2 regions of the Eubacterium sp. AB3007 genome follow, and region 2 is predicted to be linked to the other one. Evidence: predicted binding sites of a transcription regulator. Region 2 holds the regulator's gene; the other holds the start of a gene.
What was found. Region 2 encodes LexA, which represses DNA repair genes until DNA is damaged. Its sites were predicted from a motif close to CNAACANNTGTTNG; they were not measured.
Positions count from the first base shown of each region.

Region 1: a site for LexA is predicted at 1,969-1,982, ahead of recA (recombinase RecA). Genes of this name have one in related genera too.

Region 1 is NZ_JIAD01000001.1:490,601-495,022, reverse strand. Features, by position in the region: gene rimO (30S ribosomal protein S12 methylthiotransferase RimO) at 1-84, shown strand, start outside; gene pgsA (CDP-diacylglycerol--glycerol-3-phosphate 3-phosphatidyltransferase) at 81-626, shown strand; gene P156_RS0102365 (competence/damage-inducible protein A) at 636-1,877, shown strand; gene recA (recombinase RecA) at 1,996-3,084, shown strand; gene rplU (50S ribosomal protein L21) at 3,246-3,752, shown strand; gene rpmA (50S ribosomal protein L27) at 3,774-4,034, shown strand; gene obgE (GTPase ObgE) at 4,090-4,422, shown strand, end outside.
Region 2 is NZ_JIAD01000001.1:729,020-733,441, forward strand. Features, by position in the region: gene P156_RS0103655 (Na+/H+ antiporter NhaC family protein) at 9-1,334, shown strand; gene lexA (transcriptional repressor LexA) at 1,497-2,147, shown strand; gene P156_RS0103665 (PIN domain-containing protein) at 2,218-2,799, shown strand; gene P156_RS11435 (barstar family protein) at 2,892-3,164, opposite strand; gene P156_RS0103675 (ribonuclease domain-containing protein) at 3,177-3,644, opposite strand; gene P156_RS0103680 (VWA domain-containing protein) at 3,656-4,422, opposite strand, start outside.

The DNA of each region.
Region 1 (4,422 bases), 240 kb from region 2:
AAGCATCACACAGGAGACATCGTACAGGTCAGAGTGCTAGACGCGTTCGATTATGACCTGGAAGGCAGGGAGGAAGTATTATGAATCTACCTAACAAACTTACAGTAGGGCGGATCATCGCCGTTCCATTCTTTATCGCTGCTTATCTGACCCAAATGTATCTGGTAGCATTCGTGCTCTTCATTGCTGCTTCGCTGACAGATATGCTGGACGGGAAGATCGCAAGGAAGTACAACCTGGTCACCAATTTTGGGAAGATCATGGACCCGCTGGCGGACAAGATCCTGGTCTATTCCGCCTTCTGCCTCATGGTCGGGGATGGTCTGGTACCGTCCTGGATGCTCATCGTGATCCTCGCCAGAGAATTCACCATCGCAGGGATCCGACAGGTATCCGCCGCAGAGGGTATCGTCATCGCGGCTGCCATGAGCGGAAAGATCAAGACTGTCCTTCAGATGATTGCTGTGCCCGCTCTCCTGCTGGCGCAGGCCATCCAGGATCCTTATCCTGTGGCTTATCCGATCATCGCGTTGATCGCGGAAGTATTTCTGTATGCTTCCATCGCCATGACGATCTATTCCGGCATTGAATACATCGTAAAAAACAAGAACGTGTTCAAGAACTAGGGGAACGACATGAAAAGTGCTTTAATCAGCGTGGGCACAGAGATCCTCTTCGGGGAGATCGTCAACACCAACGTTGTCTATCTTTCGCAGGAATTGAATGCGCTTGGGATCGATGTGCTCTATCACTATACGGTTGGAGACAATGACAGCAGGCTCAGGGAGATCCTTGAGCTTGCTCTTTCTGATTGTGATCTGGTGCTGACCACCGGTGGACTCGGTCCCACAGAGGATGATATGACCAAGGAAACAGTTGCGTCGGTGATGGGGGATTATCTCGAGGAGCACAAAGCCTCCCGCCAGGCACTGGAAGATCATGCAAAAGAACTGAACCATCCTATGACGGAAAACAACTACAAGCAGGCTATGATGCCTCGGCGGGCTATCGTGTTCGATAATGACGCGGGAACGGCGCCGGGGTTTGCGCTTGAGAAGGATGGAAAGCATGTGGTCTGTATGCCGGGACCACCCCGGGAAATGAAACGCATGTATCAGAGAAAAGTCCGTCCATTTCTGGAGAAGTTCTCAGAAGATGTGATCTATACCCGTACGGTACGGCTGTTTGGAAAGGGCGAATCTTCTTTGGAAACCGAATTGCTGGATCTTATCGATGGACAGGAAGATCCTACCATCGCCACCTACGCCAAGGAAGGGGAATGTTCTGTTCGGGTCGCCTCCAAAAGACCAACAAGGGAAGAAGCGCAGCAGGCGGCGGATGACATGGTCGTCCAGATCCTGCAACGAGTTGGCGATCATGTGTTTAGTACGCAGAATGAAGAACTCTGTGACGTTGTAGGAAAACTGCTTTTGGACAAGGGGCTACATATCTCCTGCGCAGAATCCGCCACTGCCGGTATGTTCGCAAGTGAACTGGCAGGCGTGCCTGGTATTTCGGATGCGCTGCACTGCGGGTATGTCACCTATACAGAGGAGGCCAAACGCAATGTTTTGGGCGTTAAGGAGGAAACGCTAAAGCAGTGTAGTGTCTATAGTGCTGAGGTTGCAGCGGAAATGGCAGAGGGCGTTTTCAGACTCACCGGAGATGATGTGTGCATTGCCATCACAGGTATTGCAGGCCCGGGATCGCCGGTGCCTTCTCTGGTTCCTGGAAGCGCGTTTATCGGCCTTCATTATAAAGGGAAAACTATCACCAGGTTCCACAAGGGGCGCAATGTGAACCGGAACTGGAATCGTCATTACATGGTTCTGGCTATGCTGGATCTGGTACGACGTACGGTCCAGAACGACGATTGACAGTATATGGTAAAAATGATATAATGCGCGTACCATTTACAAACATTCGAAAACCTCTTGACAGATCTGCAGATTGATGTAGAATAGAAACAGAACAAATGTTCTTTTGGAGGGAAATATGGCTAAACAAGATAACAACAACGCAAGATTCAAGGCTCTGGAGGATACCCTCTCCAGGATCCATAAGCAGTACGGAAGCGGGGCGATCATGCGCCTTGGCGATGCCTCTGCGAACATGAACATCGACACCATTTCCACTGGTTCGCTCAGTCTGGACATGGCCACCGGTGTAGGCGGTGTTCCGAGGGGAAGGGTCGTGGAGATCTACGGACCAGAATCCTCCGGTAAGACTACACTGACCCTGCACATCGTGGCAGAGGCGCAGAAAGCCGGTGGAATCGCCGCATTCATCGATGCAGAGCATGCTCTGGATCCAGTCTACGCACGGAACCTTGGTGTCAACATAGACGATCTCCTGGTATCCCAGCCGGACACCGGAGAACAGGCCCTGGAAATCTGTGATATGCTGGCCAGCAGTGGCTCCGTGGACGTGATCGTGATCGATTCTGTGGCTGCACTCGTTCCGAAAGCAGAGATCCAGGGGGAGATGGGCGATTCTCATGTAGGACTTCAAGCGAGACTGATGTCCCAGGCATTGCGTAAACTTACCGGTACTGTTAACAAGACCAACACCTGTGTGATCTTCATCAATCAGCTCCGTGAGAAGGTTGGTGTCATGTTTGGCAATCCTGAGGTTACCACAGGAGGCCGCGCACTCAAGTTCTACTCCTCCATGCGGATGGATGTGCGCAGGATCGAGACCATCAAGCAGGGAGATCAGATGCTCGGGAACCGCACCCGTGTCAAGATCGTGAAGAACAAGGTAGCCCCTCCGTTCAAGAAGGCAGAGTTCGACATCATGTACGGAAAGGGGATCTCCCTGTCCGGGGATGTGCTGGACTGCGCGGTCGAGGCGGGCATCGTCAAGAAGTCCGGTTCCTGGTTCAGCTACGAGGGAGACCGTATCGGACAGGGACGAGAGAACGTGAAGACCTATATGGAAGAGAATCCCGCCTTCCTGGAGGAGATTCGAAGCAAGGTCATGGCCAAGCTCTTTGAGTCCGAGGAAGATGATGAGAAGAATGCGCCGGAGATCTCGGAAGAGTCCCCTCTTGCGGTGGACGAGGATGGCGTGATCATCGAGTGATCAGAGATTTTTTTCGGATTTTCTTACGCTTTTGTTTGACATCTAGATGGATTTGTGTTATGATAACCGAGTTAGACCGCTCGGGAAGGGTCTTTTTAAGTGCGTTTGATTACAGCGCCACCCGAAAAGGCGAGACTGGTTAGAGGAGGTATTAGAACACAATGTATGCAGTAATTGAAACAGGCGGTAAGCAGTACCGCGTAGAGAACGGTGATGTTCTGACAGTTGAGAAGCTGGGGATCGAGGCAGGAGAGAAGGTTGCATTCGACAAGGTCCTCGTGATCGGTGATGAGAACGGTGTCCGCATCGGTAAACCTTATCTTGAGGGTGAGACCGTAGAGGCAGAAGTCGTTGAGAACGGCAAGGGCAAGAAGATCGTCATCTTCAAGTACAAGAACAAGAAGGATTACAGAAAGAAGCAGGGACACAGACAGCCGTACACTATGGTCGAGATCAAGAGCATCGGCGGCGTTGCTGCTCAGAAGAAGGCAGAGGAACCTGCTGCAGAGGCAAAGGCTGAAGCAGAAGCTCCCCATAAGGAGAAGAAGGTTTCCGCATCCATGAAGAAAGACGAGCTCATCGCTTACGCGAAGGAGCACGGAATCGAGATCGATGAGAAGGCTACCAAGGCTGTGATCATCGAGACCATTGAGAACGCAGAAGCATAAGATTAGGGAGGTATATGATCCATGGCAAGTAAAAAGGGAGTAGGAAGCTCTAAGAACGGTCGTGAGTCCGAATCGAAACGTTTAGGCGTCAAGGTTGGTGACGGTCAGTTCGTAACAGCTGGCAGCATTCTGATGAGACAGAGAGGAACCAAGCTCCATCCTGGTAACAATGTTGGCATCGGTGGCGATGACACACTGTTCGCGAAGATCGATGGCGCTGTCAAGTTCGAAAGAAAAGACAAGACCAGAAAGCAGGTCAGCGTTTATCCTAAGGAAGCATAAGAGACTTGAGGCCCCTATCACAGGTAGGGGCTTATTTTTTTAAGTTGAGGGAATCATGTTTGTAGATAGAGCAACCATCAATATCATAAGCGGGAAGGGCGGCAATGGCTGTGTTTCCTTCCGAAGAGAGCCCTTTGTACCAGAGGGTGGTCCTGACGGTGGTGACGGCGGCAAGGGCGGCGATGTTGTGATTATGGCCGACAAGAACCTCCGCACCCTGATGGACTTCAAGTATAAGCGGAAATACCAGGCCGAGAATGGTCAGGATGGCATGCGCAAGAAACGCTACGGTAAGTCTGGTCAGGACCTGGTGATCAAGGTTCCTATGGGAACGGTGGTAATCGATGAGGCAACTGGCCTGGTCATGATGGATCTGACCGAGGATGGA
Region 2 (4,422 bases):
GAGTTGCTATGAACAAAACACCAAGAGCCAAGGCCCTGCTCCCGATCCTTATCTTTTTGATCCTGTATCTGGGCAGCGGCATTTATTACGAATACATCAGCCCGCAGATGGATGATGATGGTAACAAGATGATGGGATTCTACATCATGAGTGTCGTGGTATCCTTCGTGATCGCCCTGATCGTGGCCTTTCTGCAGAACAGAGAGCTCAGTTTTGATCAGAAGATCCACGCCTGCGCCAAGGGCATCGGCGACGACAACATCACCATCATGCTGTTCATCTTCCTGATGGCCGGCATGTTCAGCGGTGTCGCCAAGGCATCCGGTGGTGCGGATTCTACCGCCTACATGCTTCTGGACGTCATTCCGGCGAACTTCGCCATCCCCTGCCTGTTCCTCATCGCCTGCCTGATCTCCATGGCCATGGGAACCAGCGTGGGCACCATCTCGGTACTGGTCCCGATCGCGGCTGCCGTGGCGAGCAGCGCCCATCTGAACCTGCCCTTCTGCGTGGCCACAGTGGTCGGCGGCGCTATGTTCGGGGATAATCTTTCTTTTATTTCCGACACCACCATCGCTGCCACCAAGACCCAGGGCTGTGAGATGAAGGACAAGTTCCGGGTGAACTTCAAGATCGCCCTGCCTGCTGCCGCCATCACCCTGGGGATCCTGATCGTGAAGGCTTTGTCCGCAGAACCGGCTGCCATCGAACACTTTGACTACAACGTGATCCAGGCACTGCCCTACTTCGCGGTACTCATTGCCTCCCTGTGCGGCATCAACGTGTTCATCGTACTTGGTTGCGGCACCATTCTCAGCTTCATCGCAGGGCTGGCCACCGGTACTCTTACCGTGCCTTCTGCCTTCAGTGCAATGGGCGCAGGTACCAGCGGCATGTTCGAGACCATGATCGTCACCATCCTGGTGGCCTCCATGGGCGCCCTCATGAAGGAATACGGCGGGTTTGAGTTCATCCTGCAGACCATCAAGAAAGCCTTTAACAGCCGCAAGGGCGGTATGCTGGGCATCGGCCTGCTGACTGGTCTGATGGACATCGCCACCGCCAACAACACCGTAGCCATCGTTATGTCTGCGCCTATCGCCAAGGACATCGCGGAGGAATTTGGAATCGAACCCAAGCGGACCGCTTCTCTGATGGACACCTTCTCCTGTGTATTCCAGGGACTGATCCCCTATGGTGCGCAGCTCCTGATCGCTGCCAGCCTGGCGGGGATCACCAGCGTTGCCATCATGCCGTTCCTGTATTATCAGTTCCTTCTGCTGCTCTGTGTCCTGGTCGCTATCTTCCTGGACAAAGGTAGCGAAAAGGCTTGATCTCGCAGACCCTCTAAATATACGATATTTTTCCGAACAGGTGTTTACTTTCCGTTTCTGATATGATATAATCAGACCGTGTAAGAAGCACCTGTTTTGTTGCGGTTCAGGGGATGTCAGAGGCCGCAACAGATGTGAAGACAGAACATTTGGGAGGTAATCATGAAATCCACCAAGGAAAGAGAACAGAAGATCCTTGCTTTTATGAAATCCGAAATCAAGACCAAGGGCTATCCCCCTACTGTCCGGGAGATCTGCAACGCTCTGGACATCAAGTCCACCTCCACCGCTCACAAGGCCATTGCCAATCTGGTCCGAGACGGGTATCTGAAGAAGGACCCGGCCAAACCACGGGCGCTGATGCTGGTACCTCAGGAGGGAGATGAGCCGGAGACCGCGGATGCCTCGCTTCCCCCGGCAGAGCGGGAGGATATCGTGGATGTTCCCCTGGTGGGTCGTGTAGCCGCAGGCTCCCCCATCACCGCCGAGGAGAATCTGGAGGGCACCTTCCCTATTCCCGCTCAGTATGCCGCCGGCAACTGCTTCATGCTCCGGGTCAAGGGAGAATCCATGATCAACGTTGGCATCATGGACGGAGATCTGATCCTGGTTGAGCAGCAGAACACCGCCAGCAACGGTGACATCGTGGTGGCCATGATCGACGGATTTGAGAGCGAGGCCACGGTGAAGACCTTCTACAGAGAGAAGGATCATATACGCCTTCAGCCGGAGAATGACACCATGAGCCCTATCATCGTCCGTGATGTGAGCATCCAGGGCAAGGTGAAAGGCGTATTCCGTTATTTCAGCTGACACGAGCATATTGTAGGGCGCCCGCAGAACGCCGGGCGCCCACTTTCTATTCTTATGAGGTAATAATTCTATGAGCACATATCTGATCGACTATGAGAACACCAAGGGCGCCGGCCTGGAAGGAATCGAGGAACTGACCGCAGAGGATACGGTCTACCTGTTCTACAGTGAAAACGCCAACACCCTGACATTCAAGATGCACGACCGCATCAGCGCCGCCAAGGCACACTTCCATTTCGTGGACGTGGGTGTAGGCAGCCGAAACGCACTGGACTTCCAACTCTCCACCTGGCTTGGTTATCTGATCTGCAAGGGCCTCGGCCACCGGCAGTACTTCTATATTGTAAGCCAGGATAAGGGTTTCGGCAGTGTCTGCCGTTTCTGGAAGGAGCGCAGTGTTTCGGTGGAGTTGGTGCAGGATCTCAGCGGCCGACGCGCTGAGGAACTGAAGAATCAGCTCCAGCACCAGGTATTTGACGTGATCCACGACCAGGAGGTGGCCCGCAAGATCGCGGCCATCATCCTCAAATACAAGACCAAACAGGGCATCAACAACGCCCTGATGCGAGAGTTCCCGAGCCAGGACAATCAGCGTTCCAGCGAGTACTACAAGCTGATCAAGCCCCTTCTGAAGGACAAGAAGGGCAAGTAATGCCAAACCAAAGGGCTGTCTCAAACGGCGATATATACCGTCTGAGACAGCCCTTTTGAAATCTGTTACCAACAAACGGTTGGCTTTGTTCATCAGTCGCGGTCCCACTTCTGAAACAGGTGTATATGTTCGTTTTCTGTGGACGCATCCACAACTGTATCCATGAGATCTTCGAACCAGTCTTCGGTAGGCTCAGCCGGCACCAGAGCGAGATTTGTGTCCTCACCCAGATCACAAAGACAGTCATACAGAGCGTCAAGGTTCATTCCGTAATCTGCCGGAAAGAACAGCGCCTCCGCGATGTGCTGCAGAGCTTCTTCCTTCTCCCAGAAATCCTCTTCCCTGATGATCAGTATCTCTTCCATTTGTCACTCTCCTCAGTAAAGCTGTTCAAAACTGTTATAGTGATCGCCTGTATAGTAGACGATTCCATTCTCTGTGTAGACCAGGCGCTTGACGCCTCTGGCGTGGCCATCGTAATCCACATCACATTCATAATACCGGTTCTTTGGCAGGTGCCCCTCCCGGTTACCAAACCTTCGGCCACCGATCATGAAACCGTAGTCTGCGGGACACTCCGATCGTTTCCAGCCCCGATCCATCGCCTCGTTCTGAGTGATGTAGTTGTGGGGAAGCTTGTGGTACGTATGGATATATATCGCCACCTCGTCTTTGGTGGTGTACGCCCCCTCCTCTGTGACCTCGGAAGAGGTCGTATCCTCCACTGCCGTTTTATTGCCCGGGTCGCTGTCCGGGGTACTCACTGCCCCATGGAACAAGCAGGCCGACATAGTGAGTGCAAGGCTTATGAGAAGGAGAAGAAGAAGTCCTTTTTTCTTTTTCATGGCATTTCCTTTCAGTTAGACAGAAGCTTCTGGATCCCCTGATCGATACCGTTCAGTGTCAACTCGTACATGGGAAACACGTTTCGGATCATGGCGATGGTGTAAGATCCCCATGCCCTGTCCCAGCGTGCTTCCTTGATCGGATTCAGCCAGATCACCTTCCGGTAGTGACGTGCAAACCGCTCCAGCCACTGGATACCCGGATCCTGATTCCACGCATACCAGTTGAGGTTCCCGCCTCTTGCCATCAACTCGTAGTGGGACATGGCCGCATCTCCCACGATGATGACCTTGTAGTCAGCGTCCAGGTTCTGGAACACCCAGTTGGTCTCAATCCACCGACCGTCTACGATATAAGGATCTGTATAGAGAAAGTCATAGATGCAGTTGTGAAAATAGTAAGACTTCAGATCCTTCAGATGGGTGCTCTGATGCACCGCCTGAAACAGTTGGCTGCAGAGCTTGCTGTAACTTCTCATGGATCCGTCAGAATCCATCAGAAGGAGGAGCTTCACCGTGTTCTTCCGGGGCTTCTCGTAGACCAGTTTCAACATCCCTGCGTTCTCACAGGTCGCATCGATGGTCTGGTCGATGTCCAGCTCTGTTTTCGCCGTATCCACGCGGGTGGAGAACTGACGAAGCTTTCGAAACGCCATCTGGAATTGACGGGTGTCCAGCTCGTTGTCCTGCCGGAAATCACGAAAGTTCCTCTCCCCTGCCACCTGAATCGCGCTCTGATGCCGGCTGTATCCGCCAACCCGTACACCTGCCGGGTTGT